2 regions of the Pseudomonas sp. FME51 genome follow, and region 2 is predicted to be linked to the other one. Evidence: riboswitches for the same ligand, from Rfam matches in the RefSeq annotation. Region 2 holds a riboswitch; the other holds the start of a gene.

Region 1 (14,804 bases), on a different contig from region 2:
TGCGCCCACCCGACCCAGCAGCACGATCACCGCAGACCAGCTGCCGGCAGCGAGCAGCAGGGCCGTCAGCCATCCGACCGGCGAGCCCCAGTAGCTGAACTTGAGCAGCACCAGAGTGTGTGCCACCAATACCAGATAGATGGCCGCCAGCAGGCGGTGTGTCAGATAGAACAGACGATAGGGAAAGCGCTTGACCAATGCCAGCGCGATCAATAACACGGCACCATAAAAGGCCCACTCGCCGAGACTTTCAGCGAGCCCACGCTGGCTGGTCAGAAATGCCTGCAACGGCTGCTCCAGAACACCGGCACCTTTCTGCGGACGCTCAAGCCAGCCCCAGCCCACCGCCCATTTCGGCCCTTTGGCCGCCAGCCAATGTATAACAGAGATCACCAGCGCGCCGATGCCAAGCCATTTATGCAGCCGGTACATCTTGTCGAGCCCGTCCAGTCGAGACTCCAGCCAGCGGTGCCGCAGGGCCAGCAGCATGGCGATGCTCATGCAAGCCATGGCCAATACGCCCGTCAACTGTACTAGCGTATTGCGCCAGGGGAAGAACCCGGTCCGCCCGAACAGGCCAGGCTCGGCAACCAGCCAGAGGACGGCAAGTAGCACTAGAGTCAGCCAGAACACCCATTTCAGTTTACGCATATCAGCCCCCTGCTGAATCAGATCTTTGAGTCACTGTATTAAACTCCACCGGCGAGCATCGCGCCCTGATACGCATCAACTAGACTGAAGGCAGGCTCGAGGGGAAATATATGCAGGAAGGTATAAGCGCTTTGGTGGTCATGGGAGTGACCGCCTGCGGCAAGAGCACCATTGCCGAGGCCATCGCCCAAGGCGCTGGCGGTGTCCACATCGAAGGCGATCTATTCCATAGCGCCGCCAGCATCGAGAAGATGCGCAGTGGTATTGCTCTGGATGATGATGATCGTGCGGAGTGGTTGCAGCAGCTCGGTGAATTGCTGGCTCGCGCGGTGGCAGCAGGGCAGAAGCCGGTGTTAAGTTGCTCTGCATTGAAAAGTCGCTACCGGGATCAGCTACGGGCAGCGGTTCCTGGCTTGGGGTTTGTATTTCTGGATATTGATCAGACTGAAGTGCAGCGCCGTGCTGCTCTGCGCAAGGGGCATTTCATGTCCCTGACATTGATCAGCAGCCAGTTCTCCACGCTGCAGAGGCCGGATAACGAACCCGGGGTATTGACGGTGGATGCGACGCTGCCGGTAGCGGAAATCAGTCGCCAGGCGGTTGAATGGTGGAAGGCCAGCTAGAACCAACAGGCGCGGAGTCTGCCGGCGACCCCCGGACACCGCCGGGGCTCATTCACCAGGCCGATGTCGTCGGCACAAGGTTGTTGATTCATCAGGCTTTATCTGGACGTTGCGCGATTCGCACGGCTACTCTCGGGCTCTTGATAAAAACCACAATATTTCTCAGGAGCAACCGATGAGCGAAGTGACTACCGAATTGAGTGGCGGCGTACTCACGATTACCATCTCCCGTCCGGAAAAGAAGAACGCACTGACCAACACCATGTATGAGGCGCTGGCCGATGCGCTGGAGCGGGTTGAAGCGCAGGCTGATATCCGGGTTGCTGTCATTCAGGCGGATGGCGAAATCTTTTCCGCCGGTAATGATCTGGGTGAGTTCACCCAACAGTCCACCGGCAACGGCCCGGTGGTGCGTCATGTTGAGCGGTTCCTGCGCAATATCGTTACAGCCAGAAAACCGGTAATCGCTGCAGTGCAGGGCAAGGCGGTCGGCGTGGGCACCACCATGCTGCTGCACTGCGACATGGTATTACTGGCCGACGACGCCCAGCTGATCGCTCCTTTCATCAACCTCGCGTTGGTGCCTGAGGCCAGCTCCAGTCTGCTTATGCCGCTGCGCATAGGCCACGTACGGGCCTTCGAGATGTTCGCGCTCGGTGAGCCCATAGGGGCGGCGGACGCACTGGCCTGGGGACTGGCTAACCGTGTGGTCAGCCGTGACCAGTTGCGCACGGAGACCCAGCGTCTGGCAGCCCTGGTAGCGAGCAAACCAGCCGGTGCACTGGCACTGGCCAAGGGGCTGATGCGTAACACCGAACAGGTGCTCGAGCATATGGGGCGGGAAAGTCGTATCTTCTCTTCTCAGCTGCGCAGCGAAGAGGCCAAGGAAGCGTTTCTGGCGTTCGCTGAGAAGCGCCAACCGGATTTCAGCCGGGTGAGTAAAGCTGAGGAAGTCTAGGTTCCTTTCTGCAACAGCTCCAGGCGAATCTTGCCAATCGCCGCCATGGGATTGAGCCCCTTGGGACAGACCCAGGCGCAGTTGCCGATGGTGCGGCAGCGGAAGAGGCTGAAGGGATCTTCCAGCCGTTCCAGCCGCTGCATGGTGGCTTGGTCGCGACTGTCGACGATGAAGCGCCAGGCCTGCAGCAGGCCGGCCGGGCCAACGTATTTCTCCGGATTCCACCACCACGACGGGCACTGGGAAGAACAGCAGCCGCAGAGGATGCATTCATAGAGCCCATCCAGTTTGGCGCGTTCTTCGGGGGACTGAAGATGTTCCATGGTGGGTGCGGGGTCATGATTGATCAGCCAGGGCTGGATGCTGCGGTATTGCTCGAAGAACAGCCGCTGATCCACCACCAGATCGCGGATCACCGGCATGCCGGGCAAAGGACGGATGATCAGCTTGCTGTTGCCATTCACCACCTCAGATACCGGCGTGACGCAGGACAGCATGTTCTTGCCATTGATATTCATGCCATCCGAGCCGCACACCCCCTCTCGACAGGAGCGGCGGAACACCAGGGTCTGATCGGTTTCGTGCAGATGCTCCAGCACATCCAGCACCATGCGAGCCCGGAACTCGTCAGGCACCGAAAACGATTGCATCCAGGGCTGCCGCTCTTCTTCGGGGTGATAGCGATAGATCTGCACATCGATCATGGCTGATGTTCCTCGGCGAGTTGAAGAGGGCACCACTTCTGATAGCCCCGGTTCTACTTGAGTATAGACCGGAGCCACCCGTTGCCGACACGCAGCGGTTTGCAGTATGGCGCTCTCAGCGCAAGGCGATCTGCGCCTGGGTTTCCAGCTCGGCTTTCAGCGCCGGCTCGAGTTGCAGCTGGCGTGCCAGCTCGTCGAGATAGGCGCGCTCCATATAGCTTTCTTCATCGGCCATGATGATGCTGGCCAGATACATTTCCGCGGCGATTTCCGGCGTCTTGGCTGATTGCGCAATATCGGCGGGATCCAATGGCTTGCGCAGTTCCTGATCGAACCACTGCTTGAGCTGCGGGTCGCCGGTCAGCTTGGCGACTTCGCCATCGATCAGTTCTCGCTCACGATCATCGATATGGCCGTCGGCCTTGGCTGCGCCGATGATGGCACGCAGGATCGCCTGACTGTGTTGTTCCACCTCGATGGCCGGCACACGGTCGACGGTCCGTGGTGTGTCTTCGATAGCCGGTACGCCGGGCTGATTCTGATTCTGCTTCTGGGTCTGCCAATTGCTGTAGGCTTTGTATGCCACCACGCCGAGTGCTGCCAGGCCACCATAGGTAACCACCTTGCCACCCATCTTGCGCGCCTTCTTGCTGCCCAGCAGCAGACTGACCGCGCCACCGCCCAGTGCGCCACCGCCGATGCTGCCAAGCAATCCGCCCAGTGGGGAACCGGTGGCTGGTGGAGCTGTCGGATTGGCTCTGCTGGTACTCTGGTTCTGGTTCTGCAATAGATCCTTTCCTGCGTTGAGCAATTGATCAAGCAGACTGCGTGTGTTCATGGCTACCTCTACTGAATGGGCGCGTTATGGTATTTTCATCGTGCTGAAGCTAATGTTGGTACACGTTGGCAATGTATGGTTCCCCTGCGCCGGGGCATACCAGCCTACACTTCTTCAGAAACGAGCAGGAGCAGAATTCATGTTCAATTATGTCAAACGGCTGTTGCCGGGCGTGGGGCTGGCGCTCGCTGCGCTATCGGCCAATGCGCTGGAAGTGGGTGACCTGGCGCCGAATTTTGAATTGCCTGGTTCGGATGGCGAAATCCATCGTCTGGCAGATTACCGGGACAAGCAGGCAGTGGTACTGGCCTGGTTCCCGCGAGCTTATACCTCCGGCTGCACCATCGAATGCAAATCGCTTGCGGAGAACGGTCATCTGATTCGTGAGTATGACGTCAGCTACTTCATGGCCAGCGTCGATCCCTTGAGCAAGAACAAGGGCTTCGCTGCCGAGACCGGCGCCGATTTTCCGCTGCTCAGCGATGAGGATAAATCGGTAGCCAAGGCCTATGGCGTACTGCACCCGTTGGGCTTTGCCAGACGACACACCATTTATATCGGTGCCGACGGGCGGGTGTTGAAGATAGATACGGATGTGGAGCCGGCCACCTCGGCTGAGGATATGGCCGCGACCCTGGGTGAACTTGGTGTTGATCGACGCGAGACCGCGCAATAACGCTGCAGAGTCTAGGCTGACTTCAGCTCACAGATCCAGATGGTATGGCGTGCGCCGCGATTACCGTGGGCGAACACCTGCACTTCTTCAGCTTTGAAGCCGGCCTTGCCGAGCCGGTTGGAAAACTGCCGGTCGGCGGTCGCGGACCAGACGGCGAGAATGCCCTTGGGTCTCAGCGCGCGAGCGCAGGCGGTCAACCCATCAAGGGAGTACAGCCAGTTGTTGTTGCTGTGGGTAAGGCCTTCGGGACCATTGTCCACATCCAGCATGATGGCATCGAACCCCCTGGGCTCGGCCTGCAGGATTTTCGCCACGTCCTCATTCAGCACCCTGGCGCGAGCATCCTGCATCGGATTGCCGGCCTTGGCACCGAGCGGCCCGCGGTTCCATTCGATCACCCCTGGCACCAGCTCCGCCACCTGTACCTCGGCGTCCTTGTTCAGATGCTGCAACGCCGACGCCAGGGTGAATCCCATGCCCAGACCGCCGATTAACACGCGTGCGTTGGGGCGCGCAGCAATCCTCTTGCAAGGAATGGCAGCCAGCGCATCTTCGGAGCCGTGCATGCGCGTGTTCATCAGCTGTCCGCCCTTGCCGCCCTCCAGCTTGATGACGAAGTCCTCGCCGTACTCGAACAGGCACAGGGCACCGCCGTTATTCGGAATGGGCGCGGTATCAAGCAGTATGTAACGTTTCATGGTGATCTCGGGTCGACGATAAAGGTGACAGTATGCCTGTTCAGGTGGCGGCTCTTGGCGTCACCGGCATCTGCGGAGCCAGACGCCACATGGCAGTGAGGCATAGCAGAAGGGCGCCCAACGCTAATGCCCCACCTACCAGTCCGATATTGGCCAGCCCCATTTGAATGGTGATCTGGCTGCCCAACAGGGCACCGGCACCGATACCAACGTTGTAGAGGCCCGAGAACAGCGCCATCGCCACATCGGTGGCGTCGGAAGCCATCTTCAACACCCGCGATTGCAGCGCAAGAGTGAAACAGAGGATGGCGATACCCCAGACAAAACAGACCATGCCCAGCCCCCAGAACGTATCGGCCGAGTACAGAAGCAGCAGCATGCACAGAGCCAATGCGAGCAAGGTGCCCACCAGCACGCTGCGCGGATAGAAGGGGCTGTAACGGCTGAACAGCAGGGCGCCGAACAGCCCTGCACCGCCGAACAACAGCAGCAGTCCGGTGATCTGGTTGCCGATCAGACCGCCTATTTCGCGGGCGAAAGGTTCGATATAGCTATAGGCGGTAAAGTGCGCCGTGACACCCAAGACGACCAGCACATAGACAGCCATCAGTGCAGGGCGTTTGAGTAACATCGGCAGGCTCCTGAGTGATCCGGCGTTCTGGCTGGGCAACAGGGGCAGCATGCGCATCAGGCATACCATGGTCAGTAATGCGACCACAGCAACACCCAGGAAGGTGACACGCCAGCCCACCAACTGGCCTACCAGCCGGCCCAGGGGAATACCCAGCACCATGGCCAGCGTTGTGCCGGTAGCCAGCAGGCCGAGAGCTTGTGCTTCTCTGCCCGGCGGTGCTACGCGCACCGCGAGGGAGGCGGTGATCGACCAGAACACCGCGTGGGCCAGAGCGATGCCTGCACGACTGAGCACCAGCACGTCATAGCTCCAAGCCACATAGGACAGGAGATGGCAGACGATAAACAGCAGGAATACGCCGACCAGCAGCCGGCGACGCTCTATATTGCGCGTCAGCAGCATCAGCGGCAGTGACGCCAGAGCCACCAGCCAGGCGTATACCGTCAGCATCAGGCCGACTTGTTCCGGCAGCATGTCGAAGCTGGCGCCGATGTCGCTGAGCAGCGCCACGGGCGCGAATTCCGTGGTATTGAAAATGAAAGCGGCCAGGGCCAGCGCAACCACACTGAGCCAGTTGCCCTGAGGGGCGGTATCCGACGTTGTCATGAAGAGTGAAACCAGAGTAGGAGAGGAGCCGGATGCTTACCAGTGAGGAGCACTGGTTGCCGGGTGACAGCTATTTTAAAAGCCTGGCGGATAAAGCGCAAATTGGGTCCGCTGGGCGGTGTGCTGATTAGCCTCGCTATTCGGCTCAATAGGGATGATCGGGGCTTGCGATGATACTGCAAGCCCCGATCTGATCCTGCCGCGTCAGTTATTGATATCGACGTTCTTGGTCTCTTTGCCCACCACCAGCGCAATCAGCGTGATGAATGCCATGCTGGCAAGATACACCCCGACCAGGAAAGGACTGCCATCGCCCACACTCCACAGCCAGACGGCGATGAAGGGCGCAACGGCAGCGCCGAGGATGGACGATACGTTGTAGGAAATACCCGACCCGGTATAACGCACGTTGGTGGGAAACAGCTCTGGGAGCAGAGCGCCCATCGGCCCGAAAGTCATGCCCATCAGGCTGAAACCGAGGATCAGCCAGGCCATTACACCGACAAAGCCCATACTGAGCAGCGGCACCCACAACAGACTGAATACAATGATGCCCAGCGTAACCAGGATCAGCGTCTTGCGTCGCCCCAGTCGGTCGGCCATGAGGCCGGACAGCAGTGTGAATATGCCGAAGAACACTACGCCGACAATCAGCATCAACACGAAATTGTTATAACTGTAACCCAACCCGGACAGCTGGCCTGCTGCCGGTGCGACCGGAGCGCGGCCATAGCTCAATGAGAAGGTGGTCATCAGATAGAACAGCACGTAAGTCGCGAGCATATAGAAGGTGCCGAGAATCAGTTCACGCCAGTTCTTGCGCATCACTTCACCCAACGGCAGCTTGACCACTTTGCCGGCGGAGACGGTTTTCGAGAAGGTTGTGCTTTCCACCAGGTTCAGACGAATCCACAGACCGATGATCACCATCACCGCAGAGAACAGGAAGGGAATGCGCCAGCCCCAATCGAGAAATGCCTCGGACGGCCGCGATGGATCATCCGACGGCAAGGCGGCGGCGACGATCAGAAATAACCCGTTGGCTATGATGAATCCCAGCGGCGCACCCAGCTGCGGGAAGGTGCCGAACAGAGCCCGTTTGCCTGCTGGAGCGTTCTCTGTGGCGACCAGCGCGGCGCCTGACCACTCTCCACCAATGGCAAAACCTTGTGCCAGACGCATGATCACCAGCAACAAGGGAGCCCACCAGCCAATCGAATGGTAGGTCGGCAGCAAGCCGATCAGAAAGGTGGCGATACCCATGGTGAACAGGGCGTAAATCAGGGTTTTCTTGCGCCCGACCTTGTCACCCAGATGTCCGAAAAACACAGCCCCGAGCGGGCGGGCGATCATTGCTGCACCAAAAATGGCGAAGGAGGCCAGCAGCGCTGTGGTTTCGTTGCCAGGTGGAAAGAACAGATGGGGAAAGACCAGTACCGCAGCCGTCGCGTAAACGTAGAAGTCATAGAACTCGATGGTGGTACCGACGAGACTGGCGAGCATGACGCGAGAGCGGGAGTTGGCTGGAGCTTCTTGGCTGGAGACAATATTTTCGGGCATGGGCGGCGGGCATTTTTTTAATGAATGAGCTGTCACGTAAACAGCGGCGGGGCCGACTGTGACGAATGAGACAGGGTGGGGCGTTATCTTCGCTGATCTGAGGCGACAGTGGTAGCTTTGCTGCTGATTATGGCAGGCTGCTGCAGAAAGCATTAAAGTGGCGGCCCCAAAACTGCAGAGCGAATGCCATGCTGGCCCACAGCGCAGAACTGACCATGACCGTCCTTATGACACCGGACAAAGCAAATTTTTCCGGCAACGTGCATGGTGGTGCTTTGCTCAAGTACCTGGATGAAGTCGCCTACGCCTGTGCCAGCCGCTACGCGGGGCATTATGTAGTGACCATGTCCGTGGACCAGGTTAACTTCCGCCAGCCTATTCAGGTGGGTGAGCTGGTGACCTTCCTGGCTTCGGTCAATTACACGGGGACGACTTCGATGGAGATCGGTATCAAGGTCATCACTGAAGACATTCGCGCCAAGACGGTTCGCCACACCAATAGCTGCTTTTTTACCATGGTCGCGGTGGATGATAACGGCAAGCCTACCTCTGTCCCGCCGCTGGAGCAGGTTACCTCCGAGCAGAAGCGCAGGTTCTTCCAGGCCGGGCAGCGCAGGCAGATTCGCCGTGAGTTGGAGCAGCGCTATCAGGCAATGAAAGCGACCGACTTCAATGTGGATAGCTCAGCATGACCAAGACATTCGCTCTATTCGCGCTCACCGCTGTGGCTGAAATTGTGGGCTGCTATCTGCCATACCTCTGGTTAAAACAAGGCAAGAGTGTGCTGCTGTTGATCCCTGCAGCGGCATCGCTGGCGCTATTCGCATGGCTCCTCTCGCTTCACCCAACGGCTGCTGGCCGGGTCTATGCGGCCTATGGAGGTGTCTATATCGGCACGGCCATTATCTGGCTCTGGTTGGTGGACGGCATCAAGCCGACAATCTGGGACCTGGTTGGGTCAGCTGTGGCCATTCTGGGAATGGCGATCATCATGTTTGCGCCCAGGGGGGCGTCTATCTGAAGCGGCGCAGGCTTGCTGTATTCTGGACATAATAAAAAGCCGACCTTGTGGGTCGGCTTTTCTCATACTCAAGCCGGCTGTGCGACTTCAGCAGCTATATTGCTCCCCAGCGTCTGCTCAACAACACCACCGACCATGTCCGCTGTGACGGCGCTCAGGGTCCAGCCCAGGTGACCGTGACCGGTGTTGTAGAACACGCATGGTGATTTGCCGCGTCCGACCTTGGGCATCATGTTTGGCATCATTGGGCGTAAACCGGCCCATGGCACCACGCTCCGGGTGTTGACGCCCGGGAAGCACTGGTTCACCCAGTCCACCAGTGGACGAATGCGGTCAGCGCGAATGTCACGGTTATAACCATTGAATTCGGCGGTGCCGGCCACTCGGAAGCGATCATTGCCCAGACGGCTGCTCACCAGTTTGGTCTCGTCGTCCAGCAGACTGACGTTCGGTGCCGAAGCGCGACTGATCTCGTCGGTCAGGTTGACGGTGATGGAGTAGCCCTTGACCGGATAGATATTTACCCGATCGCCCAGTTGTGCAGCCAGGTCGCGGCTCGCGGTACCGGCGCAGATGACTATGCCGTCGAAGTGCTGCACCTCGTCGCCCGTGGTACTACCAACGGTCACGCTGGCCCGCTGGCCATCGGTCGCTACCGCTTTCACATCCTGATTATAAAGACAGCGCACACCCAGGCGATCGATGGCAGCCGCCAGGCCGTGGGTGAATTTGTGGATATCCCCGGTGGAGTCACATTCGGTGAAATAGCCGCCGTAGTACTGGCCGGCCAAGGTCGGCTCAATGGCGCGCATTTCCTCCAGGGTCACGGCTCGGCGGGGTAGACCGCCTTCGGCCAGCAACCGGGAAACCTGCCCGGCGTGCTCGAAGCCGGCCTTGTCGCGGTAGATGTGCAGGATGCCTTGCTTCTTCAGGTCGAAGTCGATGCCCTCTGCCTCGGCCCAGGAAAAAAGATGCTCACGCGCGGCGACCGCCAGACGGGCTGTTTCAATGGTGTTCTGGCGATAGTGGGGAATCGAGCCGATGAACTCGGCGAACCAGGAGAGCTTGTGCCAGCTGGGTTTTGGGTTGACCAGCAGTGGTGCATCACTCTTGAGCATCCACTTCAGGCCCTTGACGATAGTTGACCAGTGATTCCAGACCTCGGCGTTCGAGGCGGATAGCTGGCCGCCGTTGGCAAAGGAGGTTTCCATTGCGGCGTAGCGGTGTTTCTCGAACAGTGTGACCGAGAAGCCGCGCTTGGCCAGGGCATAGGCAGTAGTGACGCCGGTGATTCCGCCACCAATGACAGCGATTTTTTTCATTGTTGTCGCTCCAGATACGTCAGGGTTCGAGCCCGCGCGCACCAATGCGCAGCGAGCGCCCCCTCTGTCCTGGACCTGAGAGTTTCACGGGGCGCTCACGCGCTTCCGCTTGCTCCTTCGGTGCGCCCGCTGACGATTGCGGACGACTCTTCAGAGTTCACCGGTGATAGCGGTCCTTTTTGCCTGAGAGTTTCCGGGGCGGTTGCTCCTTCGGCGCTGCGGCGATCACGCCGGCAGTCTCTCCCGATATCACTTCGATCTTCACCAGTCCGCCATGCAGCAAGCCGGTGTAATCATGGCAACTACCCTGCCAGAAAAAATCGCCGTTGTAACCTTAAACTTTCGGATGAGCAGGCATAAAAAAGCCCGGCTTGTGGCCGGGCTCCTATTCGGCAAAACGCTTATTTTTGGTAAGCGTTTACTGCCTTTACAATTTCCGCACGGGCTTCGTCAGCATTGCCCCAGCGGTCGATCTTGACCCACTTGCCGGCTTCCAGATCTTTGTAGTTTTCAAAGAAATGCTGGATCTGCTGGATCAGCAGCTCGGGCAGGTCGGTGTGTTCCTTGATGTCCTTGTACAGCACGGAGAGTTTGTCGTGCGGGACAGCAATCAGTTTGGCATCGCCACCACCATCGTCGGTCATGTGCAGCACGCCGACCGGACGGCAGCGGATGACTGCACCAGGAGCAACCGGGTGAGGGGTGACTACCAGCACGTCCAGCGGATCGCCATCGTCGGCCAGGGTATTCGGAATGAAACCATAGTTGGCCGGGTAGAACATCGGTGTCGCCATGAAGCGGTCGACGAACAGTGCGTTGCTATCCTTGTCGATCTCGTACTTGATGGGCGCATGGTTGGCCGGGATTTCGATGGCGACATAGATGTCGTTGGGGACGTCTTTGCCTGCTGGGATCTGGTCGTAGCTCATGGGTTACCTGATGCGGGACACGGTGAAATGGGATGAACGTCTGTGTAGCTGACGCCATGAAAAATATGGGCGGAGATTATAGGCGCTTGGGCAGGGTTTACCAAGTTAAACCTTAATCCAGCACATCACTGTGCCCGCCGTCCTGTGGATTGGCGGGCACAGTGATCAGTTTCAAACGTCGAACGGGGGCAGCTTGCGCTCAACCGGCAGGTTCTGCAGGCGCACATAATCCGGCAGGCCATTCTTGAACGGCGGAGTGTCTTCGCCCTGAATCAGCGGCGACAGGTACTCACGGCAAGCGTCGGTGATATGGAAGCCGTCCTCGGTAATGAACTCGCGCGGCATGAACTTCTCGACGTTGGCCACTTCGCTCAGTGGCGCTTCGATGATGTCCCAGCGGTAGGGCGCGTCTTCGAGGCGGCGAATCGCCGGCATGATGGCATTCTTGCCTTCCAGGGCGATACGCACGGCTGCCTGACCCAGGGCATAGGCCTGATCCACGTCGACTTTGGAAGCGATGTGACGAGCGGCACGCTGCAGGTAATCGGCGACCGCCCAGTGATATTTGTAGCCGAGCTTGTCGCGCACCAGGTTGGCAATGGTTGGCGCAACGCCGCCCAGTTGCGCATGGCCGAAGGCGTCTGTCAGGCCTGTTTCGGAAAGGAACTTGCCTTCGCCGTTCTTGATGCCTTCGGAAACGCCAATCACGCAATAGCCGTGGGTCTTTACACATTCATCGACACGGGCCAGGAAGGTGGCTTCGTCGAACTCGATTTCGGGGAACAGCAGGATGTGCGGCGCCTCGCCTTCGGCTTCGCTGGCCAGGCCGCAAGCGGCGGTGATCCAGCCGGCGTGACGGCCCATGACTTCGAGGATGAACACCTTGGTCGAGGTGGCGCACATGGAGGCCACGTCATAGCCCGCCTCGCGGATGGAGGTGGCAACATACTTGGCGACCGAACCAAAACCGGGGCTGCAGTCGGTGATCGGCAGATCGTTGTCGACTGTCTTCGGCACATGAATGGCCTGAATCGGGTAGCCCATGGTTTCCGCCAGCTGGGAAATCTTCAGGCAGGTGTCTGCAGAATCGCCGCCGCCGTTATAGAAGAAGTAACCAATATCATGGGCCTTGAATACGTCGATCAGACGCTCGTATTCAGCGCGGTTGGCTTCCAGACTTTTCAGCTTGTAACGGCAAGAGCCGAAAGCACCGGAAGGGGTGTGGCGCAGGGCAGCGATATTTTCCGCTGACTCGAGGCTGGTATCGATCAGGTCCTCGGTCAGGGCGCCAATAATGCCATTGCGACCAGCATAGACTTTACCGATGCGGTCCGGATGCTGGCGCGCAGCTTCAATCACCCCGGCAGCGGAGGCGTTGATGACTGCGGTTACTCCGCCTGATTGGGCATAAAAGGCATTTTTGACGGTCATGCTGACTCCATGATGTGTGGGCTGATGCCAGATACGACAACCGACTACCGAAACGGTTGCACGAGGTCTGTCACTGACTGCAGAACGATGGTTGGCGAAAGAATGGCGCGCATGATAGCTGAATGGACGCCATTTTGCATGATTGCCTGTCGGGTAGTGTCAGCCCTTCTTCCCAGCGGCATACCAGATGCGAGGACTGGGGGGAGGGGGCAGCCCATGTTAGTATCGGCCGCTTGACAGATTGACTACAGGGTTGGCCGATGCATCTGCACATTCTCGGTATTTGCGGTACGTTCATGGGGTCGCTGGCCCTGCTGGCGCGGGATCTCGGACATCAGGTCAGCGGCTCCGACGCCAACGTCTATCCGCCCATGAGTACTCAGCTGGAAGCCCAGGGCATTCAGTTGATGGAAGGATATGACGCCGCGCATCTGGACCCTGCACCGGACATGGTGGTCATCGGCAATGCCCTGTCGCGTGGTAACCCGGCAGTGGAGTACGTGCTGGACAAGGGTATTCCCTACGCCTCCGGCCCCGAATGGCTGGCTCGCTATGTGCTGCAGGACCGCTGGGTGCTGGCAGTCGCCGGAACCCACGGCAAGACCACCACCTCCAGCCTGCTGGCCTGGATTCTCGAAGATGCCGGCATGGCGCCCGGATTTCTGATTGGCGGAGTTCCGCAGAACTTTGGCATTTCCGCCCGTCTGGGCGACACGCCATTCTTTGTAGTGGAGGCAGACGAATACGACAGTGCCTTCTTCGATAAGCGCTCGAAGTTCGTCCATTACCGCCCGCGCACTGCCATTCTGAACAATCTCGAATTTGATCACGCCGACATATTCCCCGACCTGCCCGCCATTGAACGGCAGTTTCACCATCTGGTGCGCACCATTCCCTCCAGTGGATTGATCATCTATCCGCAACAGGAGCAGGCGTTGCAACGGGTAGTCGACATGGGCTGCTGGACGCCTTGCCAGACGACCGGAGAGGACGGCAACTGGCAGGCCAGATTGCTGGCAGCCGACGGCTCGCGCTTTGAAGTCTGGCTCGATGGCGTATTGCAGGGCGTTGCCGAATGGCAGCAGACGGGCGCGCACAGCGTAGCCAATGCACTGACTGCCCTGGCGGCAGCGCGGCATGTCGGCGTTACACCACAACAAGGCATCGCCGCGCTCGCTGGCTTTGCCAGCCCCAAGCGGCGCATGGAGAAACTGGCCGAGATCAACGGCATCACCTTGTACGACGACTTCGCCCACCATCCCACCGCCATAGCAACCACCCTCGCCGGATTGCGCGCACAGATTGGTGGCGAGCAGCTTGTTGCCGTGATCGAGCCACGCTCCAACACCATGCGTTTGGGCAGCCACATGGCCGCTTTGCCGGCCAGTGTGAAAGACGCCAGCGAGGTTGTCTGGTATCAGCCGGCAGGCCTGGACTGGTCGCTGGACGGCGTGGTCGAACAAAGCCCGGTTCCGGCACAGGTCATGACCGATATCGATGCCATCATTGATCAGGTGGTGGCCCGCGCCGCGCCCGGTACACGCATCGTGATCATGAGTAACGGCGGCTTTGGCGGCATCCATCAACGCATGAAGCAAGCGCTGGAGATCAAGCATGGCTGAGCGGAGAGTGACACTGGCAGTAACCGGTGCATCCGGCGCGCAATATGCGCTGCGCCTGTTGGAGTGTCTGGTCCAGGCCGAGGTGCAGGTGCTGTTTCTCATCTCGCAGGCTGCCCAGCTGGTCGTGGCCACCGAGACCGACATGCAGTTGCCACCCAAGCCCCAGGCGCTGGAGCAGTTTCTTACCGAACAATACAATGCCAGACCAGGGCAGATTCGCGTCTACGGTAAACAGGATTGGATGGCCCCGGTCGCCTCCGGCTCTGGCGCGCCCTCAGCCATGGTCGTCTGCCCGTGCAGCACCGGCACTTTGTCAGCCATCGCCAGCGGCGCCAGCAACAACCTGATCGAACGCGCCGCTGACGTGGCACTCAAGGAGCGTCGGCAACTCATCCTGGTGCCGAGAGAAAGCCCCTATTCCACCATCCACCTGGAAAATATGCTCAAGCTCAGCCAGATGGGAGCCGTAATCCTCCCCGCCAGCCCCGGCTTCTATCACAAGCCTCAATCCATCTATGACCTGGTGGATTT
Region 2 (14,804 bases):
CATCCTCTGCGGCGAGTCTGAAGCGGATGCGCTGGCGTGCCGCGGGAGGTTGTTCGCCGGTCCAGACCACACTGAGCGGCAGATCGTGGATATCTTCGGCCGCCAGCTGCACGCTGGTCGGGGTCGCCAATTGCAGACCCTGCGGTGCATCGAGGGTTATCTGAAAGCGGCCGGGTCGTTGGCTCTTGTTGATCACCTTGAGACTGTAGCTGTTCTCCAGCTGGCCGGCGCTGTTCTCGCGAAACAGATTGCCGCGGTCGCGGCTAACATCCAGCGACATCATCGGCCGGCCCAGCAGCGCCACCACGAACAGGCCGATCATCAGCGCCAGCATGCTGCCGTAGCCAAGCAGCCGGGGTCGCAGCCAGCGTGTGGTGCCGCCTTGCTGAGCACGCTCGGAGGTGTAGCTGATCAGGCCGCGCGCATAACCCATGCGGTCCATGACGCTGTCGCAGGCATCGATGCAGGCGGCGCAGGCGATGCATTCGAACTGCAGGCCGTCACGGATATCGATGCCGGTTGGGCAGACCTGCACGCACAGGGTGCAGTCGATGCAATCCCCCAGGCCCTGCTCGGCCGGCTTGCTGTCCCGGCGCCGCGGTCCGCGTTGCTCGCCCCGTTCGGTGTCATAGGCGATGACCAGTGTGTCGCGGTCGAACATAGCGCTCTGGAACCGCCCGTAGGGGCACATGTCGCGGCAGACGTTCTCGCGTAGCCAGCCGGCGTTGATATAGGTGGCGGCAGTGAAGAAGAACAACCAGAACGCTGCCTGGGCGCCCAGGTCGAGGGTGAACAGACCCACGGCCAGCTCGCGGATCGGCGTGAAATAGCCGACGAAAGTGAGCGCCGTGGCCAGGCTCACGCCCAGCCAGATGGCGTGCTTGGCGCCGCGTCGCAGCAGCTTGGCGACGGACCATGGCGCGGCATCGAGGCGCACGCGCTGGTGGCGGTCGCCTTCGGTGACCTTCTCCGCCCACATGAACACCCAGGTCCACACGCTCTGCGGGCAGGTGTAGCCGCACCAGATGCGTCCGGCGACCACCGTGATGAAGAACAGGCCGAAGGCGGCGATGATCAGGATCGCCGACAGCAGGATCAGATCCTGAGGCCAGAAGGTCGCGCCGAAGATGTGAAATTTGCGGCTGGCCAGATCCCACAGCACGGCCTGACGCTGGTGCCAGTTCAGCCAGGCCGTGCCGAAGAACAGTAGGAACAGCAGGCCGGCGCCGAGCAGGCGCAGCCGCCGGTAGTGCCCTTCGAAGCTGCGGGTATGAATCGGCCCGCCGAGCTGGGCAGGCGTGTTGCGTGCAATGGTGGCGTCGATGATCTCGACGGGAATACGTTCACCCATGGTCTACCCCATCAATCATGAATCAGGCTGATGACATGATCGTGAGTGGGCCTGATATGAAACAGACTCAGGTTTTCGATAAAAAACCGTATCAGCAGCAAAGCCGCGTAGTTAGGGGGTGACGCATTGTCGCAGGCCGCTCTGTTATGACGGAGCGGGGATTACTGCCATGAGCAGCTTGCCATGACAGGGCGCTGATACGGTTTTCAGCACGGTATCTGAGCCTGTTTATTTGTTAGTTGATGTTGCATAGTGCCCGGTCGAATCCAAATTGCCATGAGGCTGTCGCTGCATGTATTACCAGCAAAACAAGTGCGAACGGGGCGGGCCTGGTCCGCGTGAAAGGAGGCGGGCATGAATCTGGGTGCTCTGCTGTGGTTGATGGCACTGCAGGCGGCGGGCGCGGTGATCAGTCATTTTCTGGTGCCGGCGCTGCCGGGACCGATTATCGGCATGGTGCTGCTGGTGCTGGGCCTGGTTTTCCTCGGCGAGGTACCGGAGTCGCTGCAGCGGACCGCGTCAGCACTGCTCGGCTATCTGCCGCTGCTGCTGGTGGTGCCGGCGTCGGGCATCATGCTCAGTCATGATCGCCTGCTGGCGGACTGGTTGCCCATCGCGCTGGCGCTGGTTGGCTCGCTACTGGTAGCCGTGCCGTTCTGTGGCTGGCTGCTGCAATGGCTGATCCGCCGTCAGGAGAGCCGCCAATGATCGCTCTGCTGGTAACCATCCCGGTATTTGCGCCGATGTTGACCATAGCGGCCTATCAGGTGGCGCTCTGGGTGCAGCGTCGTACTGGTTCGCTGCTGCTGCAGCCGGTAATCGTGACGCTGATGCTGGTGATCGCGATGCTCCTGCTGCTGGATATCGATTACCTCATCTACCGCGAAGCCGCGGAGCCGATCGCCCTGTTGCTCGGCCCGGCGACCGTGGCGCTGGCGGTGCCGCTGTACCAGCAACGCCAGCGCATCCGCGTGTTGCTGTGGCCGATCCTGATCACCCTGCTGGTCGGTGGTGTGCTGATTGTGGTGCTGACCCTGCTGCTTGGTTGGCTGCTGGGTGCGCCCTTCGTCACGCTGATGTCGCTGGCGCCCAAGTCGGTGACCATGCCGATTGCCATGCTGCTGTCCGAACAGGCTGGCGGTGATGCAGCGATGACCGCGGCGCTGGTGATGCTGACGGGGGTGATCGGTACCGTGATGGCACCGCCGCTGCTGCGTCTGGCGCGGGTTGATTCACCTGCGGCGCGGGGGCTGACCCTGGGCATGAACGCCCATGCCATCGGCACAGCTCATGCGCTGCGCGAAGGTGGCGAATGTGCTGCTTTTGCGGCGCTGGGGATGAGTCTGCTGGGGCTGGCGACGGCATTGCTGCTGCCCTGGTTTGTGGGCTGAATAAAAATGGGGGCCTGCATTGCGCAGGCCCCCATTATCTGCAGAACGTCAGCTCAGGCTTCACCCATGCCTTCGGCAGGCTGACTGGCGGTTCCAGAGCGTACTTTCTCCTCAATGCGCCGACCCACTTCGGCGTCGACGTTACGCCAGTATTCAAAGGCACGCTCCAACACTGGGCTACGCACGCCACCGAGCAGACTGCCGGCGACCTGCTCGACCAGCTGGGCGCGTTCCTCGTCATTGAATACCTCACGTACCAGGGTTCCCGGCTGGCCGAAGTCATCATCCTCGGCATGCAGCGTATAGGCGCTGCGCACCATGTCGCCGTCCGCTTCCCAGCCATCTTCCATCTTGCCGGTACTGTCCGCCCAGCTGCGATCGCCGCTGTTGGGTACATAGACCGGTGCGTTGCCGCTGTGCTCGTAGGTCATCTGACCGTCGAACATGTAGGTGTTGACCGGTACTTTCGGGCGGTTTACCGGCAACTGATGGAAGTTGGTACCGATACGGTTACGTTGTGCGTCGTTGTAGGCGAAGGCGCGGCCGAGCAGCATCTTGTCGGGAGACAGGCCTATACCGGGCACCGTGTTGCCGGGGGAGAAGGCCGCCTGCTCGATCTGGGCGAAGAAGTTCTCCGGATTGCGGTTCAGGGTCATCTTGCCGACCTTGATCAGCGGATAATCCTTGTGCGACCAGATCTTGGTCAGATCGAAGGGGTTGAAGCGATAGGTGGCGGCGTCGGCATAGGGCATGACCTGCACAGACATGATCCAGCTCGGGTGCTCGCCGCGGGCAATGGCCTCGAACAGGTCGCGGCGGTGATAATCCGCATCGATCCCGGCCATGTTGGCAGCTTCGGCGTTATTGAAGAACTCCATGCCTTGCTCGGTATGGAAGTGGTACTTGACCCAGAAGCGTTCGCCGGAAGCGTTGATCCACATGTAGGTGTGGGAGCCGTAGCCGTTCATGTGGCGCCAGGTGCGCGGCAGGCCGCGAGGCCCCATCAGGTAGGTCACCTGATGCGCCGACTCGGGGTTGTTGGTCCAGAAGTCCCACTGCATATGGTTGTCGCGCAGGCCGGAGTCAGGCAGGCGTTTCTGGCTGCGGATAAAGTGGGGGAATTTCATCGGATCACGCACGAAAAAGATCGGCGTGTTGTTGCCGACCAGGTCGTAGTTGCCTTCGTCGGTATAGAACTTCAACGAAAATCCGCGTACGTCACGCCAGGTATCCGGGCTACCCATCTCGCCGGCGACGGTGGAGAAGCGCGCCAGCATCTCGGTCTGGCTGCCTCGCTGGAACAGTGCCGCCTTGGTGTAGGCGGACACATCTTCGGTGGTTTCGAACACACCGAAGGCGCCGGAGCCCTTGGCATGGGGTTGGCGCTCGGGCACCTTTTCACGGTTGAAGTGGGCCATCTGCTCCAGGAAGTGCACATCATGGAGCATGATCGGGCCGTTGGCGCCAATGGTCAGGGAATTGCGATCGCTGGGTGCCGGTGCGCCGGTGCTCATGGTCGAGCCGGTTGCTGGCTTGTCGGTATCACTCATGGGGCATCCTCTTGGTCAGGCGTGTAGGGGGAAGCCTTCAGCGTTCGGCTTCTCGTCACTACTGTAGACCATGTTGTGTGGACAGGTGCCGGGTGAGCACAGGCTCAGAGCCTGTCGCGCCCATGCGGTCGATCCAGATCCAGCAGCGGGCCAGCCGGTACTATGCCGGTCGGGTTGATGGTGGCGTGGCTGCGGTAGTAATGGTCCTTGATGTGTTGCATGTTCACGGTCGCTGCCACACCGGGCCACTGGTACAGCTCGCGCACATAAGCCGACAGATTGGGGTAATCCACAATGCGCTTGAGGTTGCATTTGAAGTGGCCGTGGTACACAGGGTCGAAGCGAATCAATGTGGTGAACAGCCGCCAGTCGGCTTCGGTCAGGGCGTCGCCCAGCAGGTAGCGCTGACCGGATAGACGTTGCTCAAGCTCATCGAGCATATCGAACAGCGGCCAGAATGCCTGCTCGTAGGCTTCGGTGGTGGTGGCAAAGCCGGCCTTGTATACGCCGTTGTTGATGCGGTCATAAACACGCTCATTGATCTCGTCGATCTGTGCGCGCAGTGCTGCTGGATAGTAATCGCCCGGCTTGGCGCCGATACCGTCAAAAGCGCTGTTGAGCATGCGGATGATTTCCGCCGACTCGTTGTTGACGATTCGCTGCTGTTGTTTGTCCCACAATACCGGCACCGTGACCCGGCCGCTGTAGTCGGGATCATTGGCGGTATAGACCTGATGCATGTAATCAGCACCATTCAACGGGTCGGCAACGACGCCTGCATCGGGGTCGAAGGTCCAGCCATGTTCGCGCATCAGCGGGTTGACCACGGATAGGCTGATCATGTCTTCCAGCCCTTTGAGCGCGCGGAAGATCAGCGTGCGGTGAGCCCAGGGGCAGGCCAGGGAGACGTACAGATGGTAGCGGCCTGCTTCGGCATGAAAGCCACCGTCGCCGGTAGGGCCGGCGCTGCCATCGGCGGTGATCCAGTTGCGGTATTGTGCTTCAGTGCGGACGAAACGGCCTTGGGTGGAATCCGTGTCATACCATTTGTCGACCCATTGTCCATCGATAAGCAGACCCATGTTCTGTTCTCCTGTGAAGGGAATGAAAAGCTGTCTCTGTTACAGACAAGCTTGATGGGTCCATGGTCTATCGATTCTGGGCTGATGTTAAGCGCAAAAACAGCCGCTAATATATCTATTAATTAGATGTGTTGGCGGGTGATGGGCAGGGCTGAAGTGCAGTCCGGATGCCGGAGCTGCGCTGGAATCAGTCGTTCCAGCGGCCCGGCTCATAGGAAAACACCGGCAGCGACAGCGACCAGCGGATGGCTGACAGACGCAGGGCCAGGCCGCAGCTGAACGAGGCCAGCAGGGTGACGTCATGATTGACGCCCAGTTCGAGCAGGCTGAGATACAACAGCGCCACCAGCAGCGAGACGCTGGCATACAGCTCCTTGCGCAATACCATAGGGGTACGATTGCACAGCAGATCGCGCAGGATGCCGCCGAAGATACCGGTGGTGATACCGGCCATGATGACCACGGGCGTCTCATAGTCCAGCCGCAACGCGACGTTGCAGCCGATGACGGTAAAGGCAATCAGACCCATGGCGTCGAGGATCAGGAACAATGAATGCAGGCGATGCATGAATCGCGCAATCAGCATGGTCAACAGGCCAGCGGAGATGGTCAGGTAGATGTACATCGGGTGCTGGGTCCAGGTGACCGGATAGTTGCCCAGCAGCATGTCGCGGACCGTTCCGCCGCCCAGTGCAGTGATGAAGGCAATGAAGGCAACACCGAACATGTCCATGTTGCGCCGGCCTGCGGCAAGGGCGCCGGACATGGCCTCGGCGGTAATGGCTATCAGATAGACGTAAAGGAGCACACAGGTATCCTCCGAACTGTGTTGCCTCTCCCCCTGTCCTTTTACCTGAGAGTTTACGCAGTCATTGACTGCTTGCCCCTTCGGTGGGTTGCCTGGCAACCTCTCTCCAGCTGGCGTTACGGTTGCACCGAGTGCCATACATGGCAACTTGGGCTTCCGGATCTGATTCGCAGTAACGGTGCCTGAGCGATTATGGGAGTTTGCGCCTTCGGCGGAGGCGCGTGGCCTCTCTCTCCTGCGAGCCGGCGATTATACATAAAGCGCCGGGTATTGGTATCTCTGGCTGACCGATTGTCACAGGTCGGCGGTGGCGCGGCAGATTGGTTACACTGAGGCCTGTTATCGTCATCGCGTTGCCGATGAAATGATCTGACCAAGCGGGGTGACCCATGTACCAGCAGATACTCGAGTTCTGGTTTGAGGAGCTCAAGTCGGCTATGTGGTGGAAGAGGGATGAGCAACTGGACCAGTTGATTGGCCAGCGCTTCGGCGCGCTGCATCTACAAGCGATCAGCGGCGAATTATGGCAATGGCGTGCCACAGCGGAAGGCCGACTGGCCGAGATCATTCTGCTGGATCAGTTTTCACGCAATATCCATCGCGGTCAGCCTGAGTCCTTTGCCCATGATGGCATGGCGCTGGCGCTCGCTCAGGAAGCCATCGCTGCTGGCGCGGACATGGCGCTTCCGGTGATGCAGCGCAGCTTCATTTATCTGCCATTCATGCACAGCGAGTCGCTGCTGATCCATGAACGGGCGGTAGTGCTGTTTGGCACGCCCGGGATGGAAAGCAGTCTGAACATTGAGCTGCAGCACCGGGATATTCTGCGGCGCTTCGGTCGCTACCCGCATCGCAACAAGATTCTGGGGCGAATCTCCACCGAGGAGGAGCGGGTATTCCTGACTCAGCCGGGCTCTTCGTTCTGAGCGCCGATCCGCCGTATCTGTACCAACTTTTTATGAGGAGTACCCTATGCGCTTCAACACTCTGACGCCCGCACCGCTTGCAGCGGCTGTCGTTACCCTGGCTGGCTGCAGTACGAATGTCACGGAGCGTGCTACCACCGAGCCATTCCATGCCGAGCTGAACTGTGCTCGCCTGCCGATTACCGCTACACAGCAGGATGGTGATCAGTTGTTATTGAGCGCCAAGGGTGAGCAGTTTGTGTTGACCCAGGCGATCAGTGCTTCAGGCGCCCGGTATGTCGCCGAAGGTGAGCCGGAAACCAGTCTGTGGTTCAAGGGTGAACAGGCCAGATTGGTACTGCAGGGGGTGGAGTACCCGCACTGTGCGCCATCGACTGCGATCATCGAGCCGTTTCGCGCCTCGGGCAACGAGCCCTTCTGGTCGGTGATGTTGGAGGGGGGCATGTTGACCCTCAATCGGTTGAACGAAGGCGAGTTACCCGCTCAGGCCTATGCTGCCGGCGAAGCGGACGGGTATTTTTACACACAGGGCAGTCATCCGGTCAGCCTCGAGGTCAGTGATCAAATATGCCAGGACAGCATGAGCGGCATGCTGTATCCGCAACAGGTCAATGTTCAGGTGGAGGGTACCCGTTTGAATGGGTGCGGCGGTGACCCGGCGCGATTGCTGCAGGGCGGTGAATGGGTGGTGGAAGACATCAATGGCGGCGGTATCATAGACCGCTCGCGCGTGACGCTGAATTTTGGGGCGGATGGTCGGGTAACCGGGCGCTCCTCCTGTAACAACTTCATGGGAGAGTATCAGCTGACCGGGGAAGGCCTGAGCATCAGCCATCCGGCCACCACACGGAAAGCCTGCGCGCCATCGCTGATGGAGCAGGAACAGCGAGTGTTGCACAATCTGGACACACTTCAGCGCTTTGACATCGACGACACCGGCGCATTATTGCTGCATTCTGCCGATGGCTCACTTAAGGCCCGACTGGAATACTGATAACAACTCAAGGAGATTCATATGCTGGCGCTGGTACTGGGTTTGCTACTTTTTCTGGGCGTACATTCCACACGCCTGTTTGCCGCAGACTGGCGGGCTGCGCAGGTCAGCCGTCTTGGACTGCTACCGTGGAAAGGGATGTATGCCATTGTCGCTCTGATCGGCTTGGTGCTGATCATCTGGGGTTACGGGCAGGCACGTCTGTCGCCGACCTGGCTGTGGGTCTCGCCGGTCTGGACTCGCCACCTGGCGGCATTGCTGACCATCCCGGCCTTCATTCTGCTGGCCGCGGCCTATGTGCCCGGGACACGCATCAAGGCCCGCACCGGTCACCCGATGCTGCTGGGCGTGAAGTTCTGGGCCATTGCCCATCTGATCGCCAATGGCACGCTGGCTGATCTGTTGCTCTTTGGCGGCTTCCTCGCTTGGGCTGTGGCATTGTATGTGGTGTCGCGCCGTCGCGATCGTCTGGCTGGTGTGAGCTATCCAGCGGCGGGCTTCAGCCGGGATGCGATCGCGATTGTGGTCGGGCTGGTGGCCTGGGTGGTATTTGCCCTGCTGCTGCATGGTCCGCTGATCGGCGTCAAACCCTTCGGCGGCTGACCTGCTGGCTGGTTGAGGTGGCGGCGATCTCAGGTCGTCGTCGCCAAGGTTGTCGAGCTGTTGTCCATCACACGGGCAGTCTCACTGCCGCGTCAGGAGCATCATCATGCAGTTGCTGTATCCCGAGATAAAACCCTTTGCCCGCCATGATCTGGCTGTCGAAGCGCCCCACGTACTCTATGTCGATGAGAGTGGCCAGGCAAATGGCCTTCCGGTGGTGTTCATCCATGGCGGCCCGGGGGGTGGTTGTGACAGCCTCAGTCGGCGCTTCTTCGACCCATCGGTCTATCGCATCATCACTTTCGACCAGCGCGGCGCCGGGCGTTCCATCCCCCACGCCAGCCTGGAGAACAACACTACCGCTGCGCTGATCGAGGATCTGGAAGCGCTGCGCGAGCATCTGCACATCGACAAGTGGGTGTTGTTCGGCGGCTCCTGGGGCTCAACCCTGGCGCTGGCCTATGCCCAGGCGCACCCGCAGCGGGTCAGCGGCATGATTCTGCGCGGCATCTTTCTGTGCCGTGACGAGGATATCCGCTGGTTCTACCAGGAGGGTGCCAGCCGGGTGTTTCCGGATTACTGGGAAGACTATCAGGCGCTGATCCCCGAGGATGAGCGCGACGACATGGTGGCGGCCTATTACCGCCGGCTGACCGGTGACGATGAGATCTGTCAGATGCACGCAGCGCGTGCCTGGTCCGGCTGGGAAGGCTGCTGTGCAACCCTGCGACCCAGCACCCAGGTGGTTGAGCGCTTTACCGAGACGCGGCGTGCCTTGGCCATGGCGCGTATCGAATGCCATTACTTCATCAACAAGGCCTTTCTCGAGCCGAACCAGCTGCTCCAGGATATGCCGAAGATCGAGCATATCCCGGGCATTATCGTGCATGGCCGCTATGACATGATCTGCCCGCTGGATAACGCCCACGCGCTTCATCAGCGCTGGCCGGGCAGTGAATTGCAGATTATCCGCGAGGCGGGTCATTCTGCGTCCGAAGCCGGCATTGCCGATGCACTGGTACGAGCGACCCAGAGCATGGCGCGGCAACTGCTGCAGCTGGCGCCGGAGGCGGAATAAGTGAAGGGATTGTTGCAACGGGTCAGTCAGGCCCGCGTTGAAGTTGAAGGCGGCATAGTGGGTGCGATTGATCATGGTCTGCTGGTACTGGTCGGCATCGAACCTCAGGACGACCAGGCCAGCGCCGACAAGCTGTTGCACAAGCTGCTCAACTATCGGGTTTTCAGCGATGCCGAAGGCCGCATGAACTGCTCGGTGCAGGATGTGCAGGGCGGATTGCTATTGGTATCCCAGTTCACGCTGGCCGCTGATACGCGCAAGGGCTTGCGTCCGGGGTTCTCCACGGCGGCGCCACCGGAGCAGGCCGCCGCGTTGTTCGATTATCTGCTGGCGCAGGCCCGGAAGAGCTGGCCACAGGTGGCTACCGGACGCTTTGGTGCGGATATGCAGGTGCATCTGATCAATGACGGACCAGTGACCCTGCTGTTGGAAACCTGATTTCAGCTCGCCTGAAAGCGCCCCCACAACAGAACCAGCACTGTTGCAGCAACGCCCCAAGCGAGCATGGCCAGCAACAGGGTGGCGGGCAGCGGCAGCCGCCCTGCGCTCCAGGCGACCACGGCCAGATAGATGGCATAGGGCAACAGCGACCATAAGCCGAAGATGGCGGTAGTACGTAAATCCGCCGCCGGACGCGCGCTGCCGATGATGTAGTGAGCGATCACCGCAAAGGTCGGAAACAGCGGCACCAATCCGGCGATATAGAAACTTTTCGAGCGCGCCAGCAGCGCAATGAGCAGAACCGCCAGTGCGCCGAGCAGCGCCTTGAATGCAAGTGAAATCATGAAGTCCATACCGGGCCGATGCGCTGCTCACGCTATGCCCGGCAGGTTATCAAGTCAAGCGCGACACCCATTGTGAGAGTGGATTGTGGGAGCTGACTATAGGAGCGTTCACCGCGCCTTAGCCCAGCGCTTCCTCCACGAATTCCAGCCGATCCTGGCCGAAGAACATATCGTCACCGACGAAGAAGGTCGGGGCACCGAATACGCCTCGCTCAATGGCTTCTTCGGTGATCTGACGCAGCCGGTCTTTCACCGCGGGGTCGTTGATCTTCTGCAGGACTTCAGCAATATCGAAACCGTGGCGACCCAGCACGGCGGCGACTACCTCGGGATTCCCCATGTCCAGCTGGTCGACCCACATGGCCTGAAAGACCGCATCGACATAGTGTAGGAACTGCTCGGTACCCAGATAGGCGGCTGCGCCACGCATCAGCTGCATGGTGTTGATCGGGAAATACGGATTGTGCTGAAACGCCACCCCATAGCGCCGGGCGTAGCGCTGGAAATCCTGTCTGGTATAGCGCCCTTTGGCCGGTACGGTCGCCGGTGAGCTGTTGCCGGTGGCCTTGAACACACCGCCCAGCAGAATGGGTTGGTAGGCCAGTTCGGCGCCATGGCGCTGGGCTATATCGGCAATCTGGGTCCAGGCCAGGTAGCTGGCTGGGCTGCCCACATCAAAATAGAAATCGATTTTCTTGTTCATTGTCAGTTGTCCTGTGATGAGTGATGGGTTCAGAAGGTTTCCATCCATGGCCGCAGATCCAGCTCATGGGTCCAGGCATCCCGCGGTTGGCAATGCAATTGCCAGTATTGTTCGGCAATGTGTTCGGGATTGAGAATCCCGCCCTGATCTTTCAATGCATAGCGTTCGGGGAAGTTGTCACGGATGAAAGCGGTATCGATGGCGCCGTCGATGATCGGGTGCGCTACATGAATGCCCTGCGGCCCCAGCTCGCGGGCCATGCTCTGGGCCAGGGCGCGCAGGGCGAACTTGGCACCGGCGAAGGCGCTGAAACCGTCACCGCCACGCAGGGAGGCGGTAGCGCCAGTGAAGATGATGGTGCCGTGGCCACGCGGCAACATGGCCTTGGTCGCCTCCCGGCCGGTGAGAAAGCCAGATAGCGCAGCCATTTCCCAGACCTTGCGATATACCCGCTCGGTGGTTTCGGTGATGGAGAAGCGCACGTTGGCGCCAATGTTGAATACCACCACCTCAATCGGCCCTATGTCCCGTTCGATGCTGCTGAACAGCGCGACCATCTGTTCTTCACTGCGGGCATCGCAACCAAACGGATGGGCTTTGCCACCGGCGGTTTCGATGCTGCTGGCCAGCGGTTCCAGCTTGTCGGCCTGACGGCGGGTGATGCACAGGGTGAAACCCTCACGGGCAAAGCGTTGGGCTATGGCCCCGCCGGTGGCATCGCCGGCGCCGATGACAACAGCTACAGGTGGTCTGGACATGGTGACTCCTCATTGGTTCTTTTTTGGAACTCAAATGATAGTCAGTTTCTTTTTGGAACTTGTCAAGCTATCCTGTGGGCCTATACCCCGATTAAGGAGTCGATTATGCGCTGGGAAGAGCTGGATCAGCAGCCCTGTTCATTGTCCCGCACCCTGGCTGTGGTCGGTGATCGCTGGACCTTGCTGGTTCTGCGTGACTGCTTTCTCGGTGTGCGGCGGTTTGATCAATTCGAGAAGCGCCTCGGTGTTACCCGTCACCTGCTGGCTGATCGTCTGAAGAAGCTGGTCGAGCATGGCGTACTGGTCAAGGTGCCCTATCAAGAACGGCCGCTGCGCGAAGAGTACCGATTGACCGAGCGCGGGCTCGATCTGCATCCGGCGATCATGGCGCTGGTCAGTTGGGGTGACCGGCACATGGCCGATGAGCGCGGTGCGCCGATCCGACATATCCACAAGGGTTGTGGTCAGGTTATGCGGCCGGTCTCGGTCTGCTCCGAATGCGCTGAGCCGGTTGGTGCGCGGGATGTGCGGGTGGAAGTCGGTGAAGGTTGGCAGGATGAGGCCGGGGTGTTGTTTGCGCCGGCGGCTGGCTGATCAGAACAGCCGCGAAATCAGCGCGGTCACCGCCGTCTCCACACGCAATATGCGCTCACCCAGCTGTACCGGCTGAAAGCCTGCTGCGCTGAGCTTGTCGACTTCATAGGGAATCCAGCCACCTTCCGGGCCGACGGCCAGGCTTACCCGCCCCGTCAGTGCGCGTGGGCAGGCGGGGAAGTCACCGGGATGTGCCACCAGTGCGGTAGTGTCGGCAATCAGAGCGGGCAGATGATCCTCAACAAAAGGCTTGAAGCGTTTTTCGATACGCACCCTCGGTAACACCGTATCCCGTGCCTGCTCCAGCCCCAGCAGCAGGTTCTCGCGGATCACCTCAGGTTGCAGGAAAGGTGTCTGCCAGAAGCTTTTTTCTACCCGATAGCTGTTCAGCAGCACGATCTCGGCCACGCCAAGAGTGGCGCAGTGCTGCAGAATGCGGCGGAACATCTTGGGTCGTGGCATGGCCAGCAGCAGGGTCAACGGCAGTTTGGCCGGCGGCGGGTGGGTGAGAGTGACCTGCAGCTCGGCCTGTTGCGTATTCAGCGATACCACCTCGCCTTCGCCCATGCAGCCGTCTATCTGACCGACCCGCAGGCTATCACCGACGACCACCTGCTGGATCTCCAGCATGTGTTGCAGGCGCCGGCCACTCAGTCGGACCCGCTGCGGAGCGGTGAAATCCTGCTCCTCAAGCAGCAGCAGGTTCATGCGCTGGGCTTATCGTTTTCGGTATCGGTTTCGCGGACCACCGGCTTGAGCACGCTGCCGAACAGGATGCCCACTTCGTACAGCAACCACATGGGCAGGGCCAGCAGTGTCTGGGAGATGACATCCGGGGGCGTCAGCACCATGCCGACGAGGAAGCAGCCAACCACCACATACGGGCGAATCTGCCGGAGCTTGGCTACGTTTACAGCACCTGCCAGCACCAGCAACACAGTGGCGACCGGAATCTCGAAGGCCAGACCGAAGGCGAGGAACAGCGTCATCACAAAACTGAGGTAGCTGTTGATATCGGTCATCACAGCTACCCCGTCGGGAGCCGTACTGGTGAAGAAGCCGAATACCAGTGGAAATACCACGTAATAGGCGAAGGCCATGCCAGAATAGAACAGGACAATACTGGAGGCCAGCAGTGGCACGGCGATGCGTTTTTCATGTTTGTACAGACCGGGAGCGATGAAGCCCCAGATCTGATGCAGGACGAAAGGCATGGCCAGGAACAGGGCACTGATCAGCGCCAGTTTGAACGGCGTCAGGAAGGGCGAGGCCACATCCGTCGCGATCATGCTGGTGCCTTCCGGAAGAAATACCCGCAGCGGCTCGGAAATGAAAGTGTAGAGATCATTTGCGAAGTAGAACAGCCCGGCGAAAATCAGCATCCAGATCAGCACGATGCGCAACAGCCGGGAACGCAGTTCGGTCAGGTGAGCGATCAGCGGCATATCACCGCCGGTGGTCTGTTCGGGTAACTTGTCACTCATTTGGGCGCAGCCGGATGATCGTCAGAGGGAGCGTCGGTAGTATCGGCGACGGGCGGTGCAGGTTCGACAGGTGCAGCAAGGACATCCGTATCTGCTGAGTTTTCCGACTTTTCGTCAGTTGGCGCGGTGGTGCTGCGCTTGACGTTCGAGGTGCCGGGCTTTTTCGCCAGATCGGCCATGATCTTCTCGTTGTGCAAGGTCTGGCGTATTTCGTCAGCGCCCAGTTCGCGTTCTACCTGGCTGCGTACATCAGCCAGGCTGCGCTTGATCCGCCCCAGATACAGGCCAGCCATGCGCACTGCGCCGGGCAAGCGCTCGGGACCGAGCACCAGCAGGGCAACGATGGCGACTACCACCATCTCCAGAAAACCGATATCGAACATGGACCGTCAGTCCTTGTGAGGGGTGGATTCCGTTTTCTTTTCGGCCTGGACATCCAGCGTTTCGCCGGGCTTGTCCTCTACCCCTGGCTTGTCGTCGTCATTCATCGACTTGCGAAAGCCCTTGATGGCTTCACCTACGTCCGACCCTATGCCTTTCAGTCGCTTGGTACCGAACAACAGAATGACGATTACCAGGATGATCGCCAGCTGCCAGATACTGATTCCGCCTAAACCCATCTCAACCTCCAGGGCAGTGCCCTACTCGTGTGTCCGCGCTGCTTTCTCGGCCAGGCCGGATAAATCAAAGCGCCGTT

Evidence for each region. Region 2 has a riboswitch for glycine ahead of INT39_RS15690 (trimeric intracellular cation channel family protein). Riboswitches for the same ligand answer to the same signal wherever they lie in the genome.
Region 1: another riboswitch for glycine. It lies ahead of INT39_RS05450 (D-amino acid dehydrogenase); the one in region 2 lies ahead of INT39_RS15690 (trimeric intracellular cation channel family protein).

What each region holds. Positions count from the first base shown of each region.
Region 1 is NZ_JABUYN010000002.1:216,046-230,849, forward strand. Features, by position in the region: gene INT39_RS05395 (ferric reductase-like transmembrane domain-containing protein) at 1-651, opposite strand, end outside; gene INT39_RS05400 (gluconokinase) at 762-1,274, shown strand; gene INT39_RS05405 (enoyl-CoA hydratase) at 1,450-2,232, shown strand; gene INT39_RS05410 (succinate dehydrogenase iron-sulfur subunit) at 2,229-2,936, opposite strand; gene INT39_RS05415 (tellurite resistance TerB family protein) at 3,052-3,774, opposite strand; gene INT39_RS05420 (peroxiredoxin) at 3,914-4,450, shown strand; gene INT39_RS05425 (spermidine synthase) at 4,462-5,148, opposite strand; gene INT39_RS05430 (sugar transporter) at 5,189-6,388, opposite strand; gene INT39_RS05435 (MFS transporter) at 6,593-7,948, opposite strand; gene INT39_RS05440 (acyl-CoA thioesterase) at 8,137-8,640, shown strand; gene INT39_RS05445 (YnfA family protein) at 8,637-8,969, shown strand; gene INT39_RS05450 (D-amino acid dehydrogenase) at 9,038-10,291, opposite strand; glycine riboswitch at 10,452-10,547, opposite strand; gene ppa (inorganic diphosphatase) at 10,693-11,220, opposite strand; gene INT39_RS05460 (6-phosphofructokinase) at 11,392-12,651, opposite strand; gene mpl (UDP-N-acetylmuramate:L-alanyl-gamma-D-glutamyl-meso-diaminopimelate ligase) at 12,912-14,273, shown strand; gene INT39_RS05470 (flavin prenyltransferase UbiX) at 14,266-14,804, shown strand, end outside.
Region 2 is NZ_JABUYN010000009.1:14,967-29,770, reverse strand. Features, by position in the region: gene ccoG (cytochrome c oxidase accessory protein CcoG) at 1-1,351, opposite strand, end outside; gene INT39_RS15710 (CidA/LrgA family protein) at 1,706-2,059, shown strand; gene INT39_RS15705 (LrgB family protein) at 2,056-2,742, shown strand; gene INT39_RS15700 (catalase) at 2,796-4,292, opposite strand; gene INT39_RS15695 (glutathione S-transferase family protein) at 4,397-5,374, opposite strand; gene INT39_RS15690 (trimeric intracellular cation channel family protein) at 5,562-6,182, opposite strand; glycine riboswitch at 6,206-6,302, opposite strand; glycine riboswitch at 6,343-6,430, opposite strand; gene INT39_RS15685 (DUF924 family protein) at 6,572-7,108, shown strand; gene INT39_RS15680 (META domain-containing protein) at 7,155-8,102, shown strand; gene INT39_RS15675 (NnrU family protein) at 8,124-8,705, shown strand; gene pip (prolyl aminopeptidase) at 8,812-9,783, shown strand; gene dtd (D-aminoacyl-tRNA deacylase) at 9,784-10,221, shown strand; gene INT39_RS15660 (GlpM family protein) at 10,224-10,565, opposite strand; gene INT39_RS15655 (2-hydroxychromene-2-carboxylate isomerase) at 10,687-11,271, opposite strand; gene INT39_RS15650 (SDR family oxidoreductase) at 11,301-12,029, opposite strand; gene INT39_RS15645 (winged helix-turn-helix transcriptional regulator) at 12,135-12,623, shown strand; gene INT39_RS15640 (16S rRNA (uracil(1498)-N(3))-methyltransferase) at 12,624-13,331, opposite strand; gene tatC (twin-arginine translocase subunit TatC) at 13,328-14,107, opposite strand; gene tatB (Sec-independent protein translocase protein TatB) at 14,104-14,490, opposite strand; gene tatA (twin-arginine translocase TatA/TatE family subunit) at 14,497-14,727, opposite strand; gene INT39_RS15620 (phosphoribosyl-ATP diphosphatase) at 14,749-14,804, opposite strand, start outside.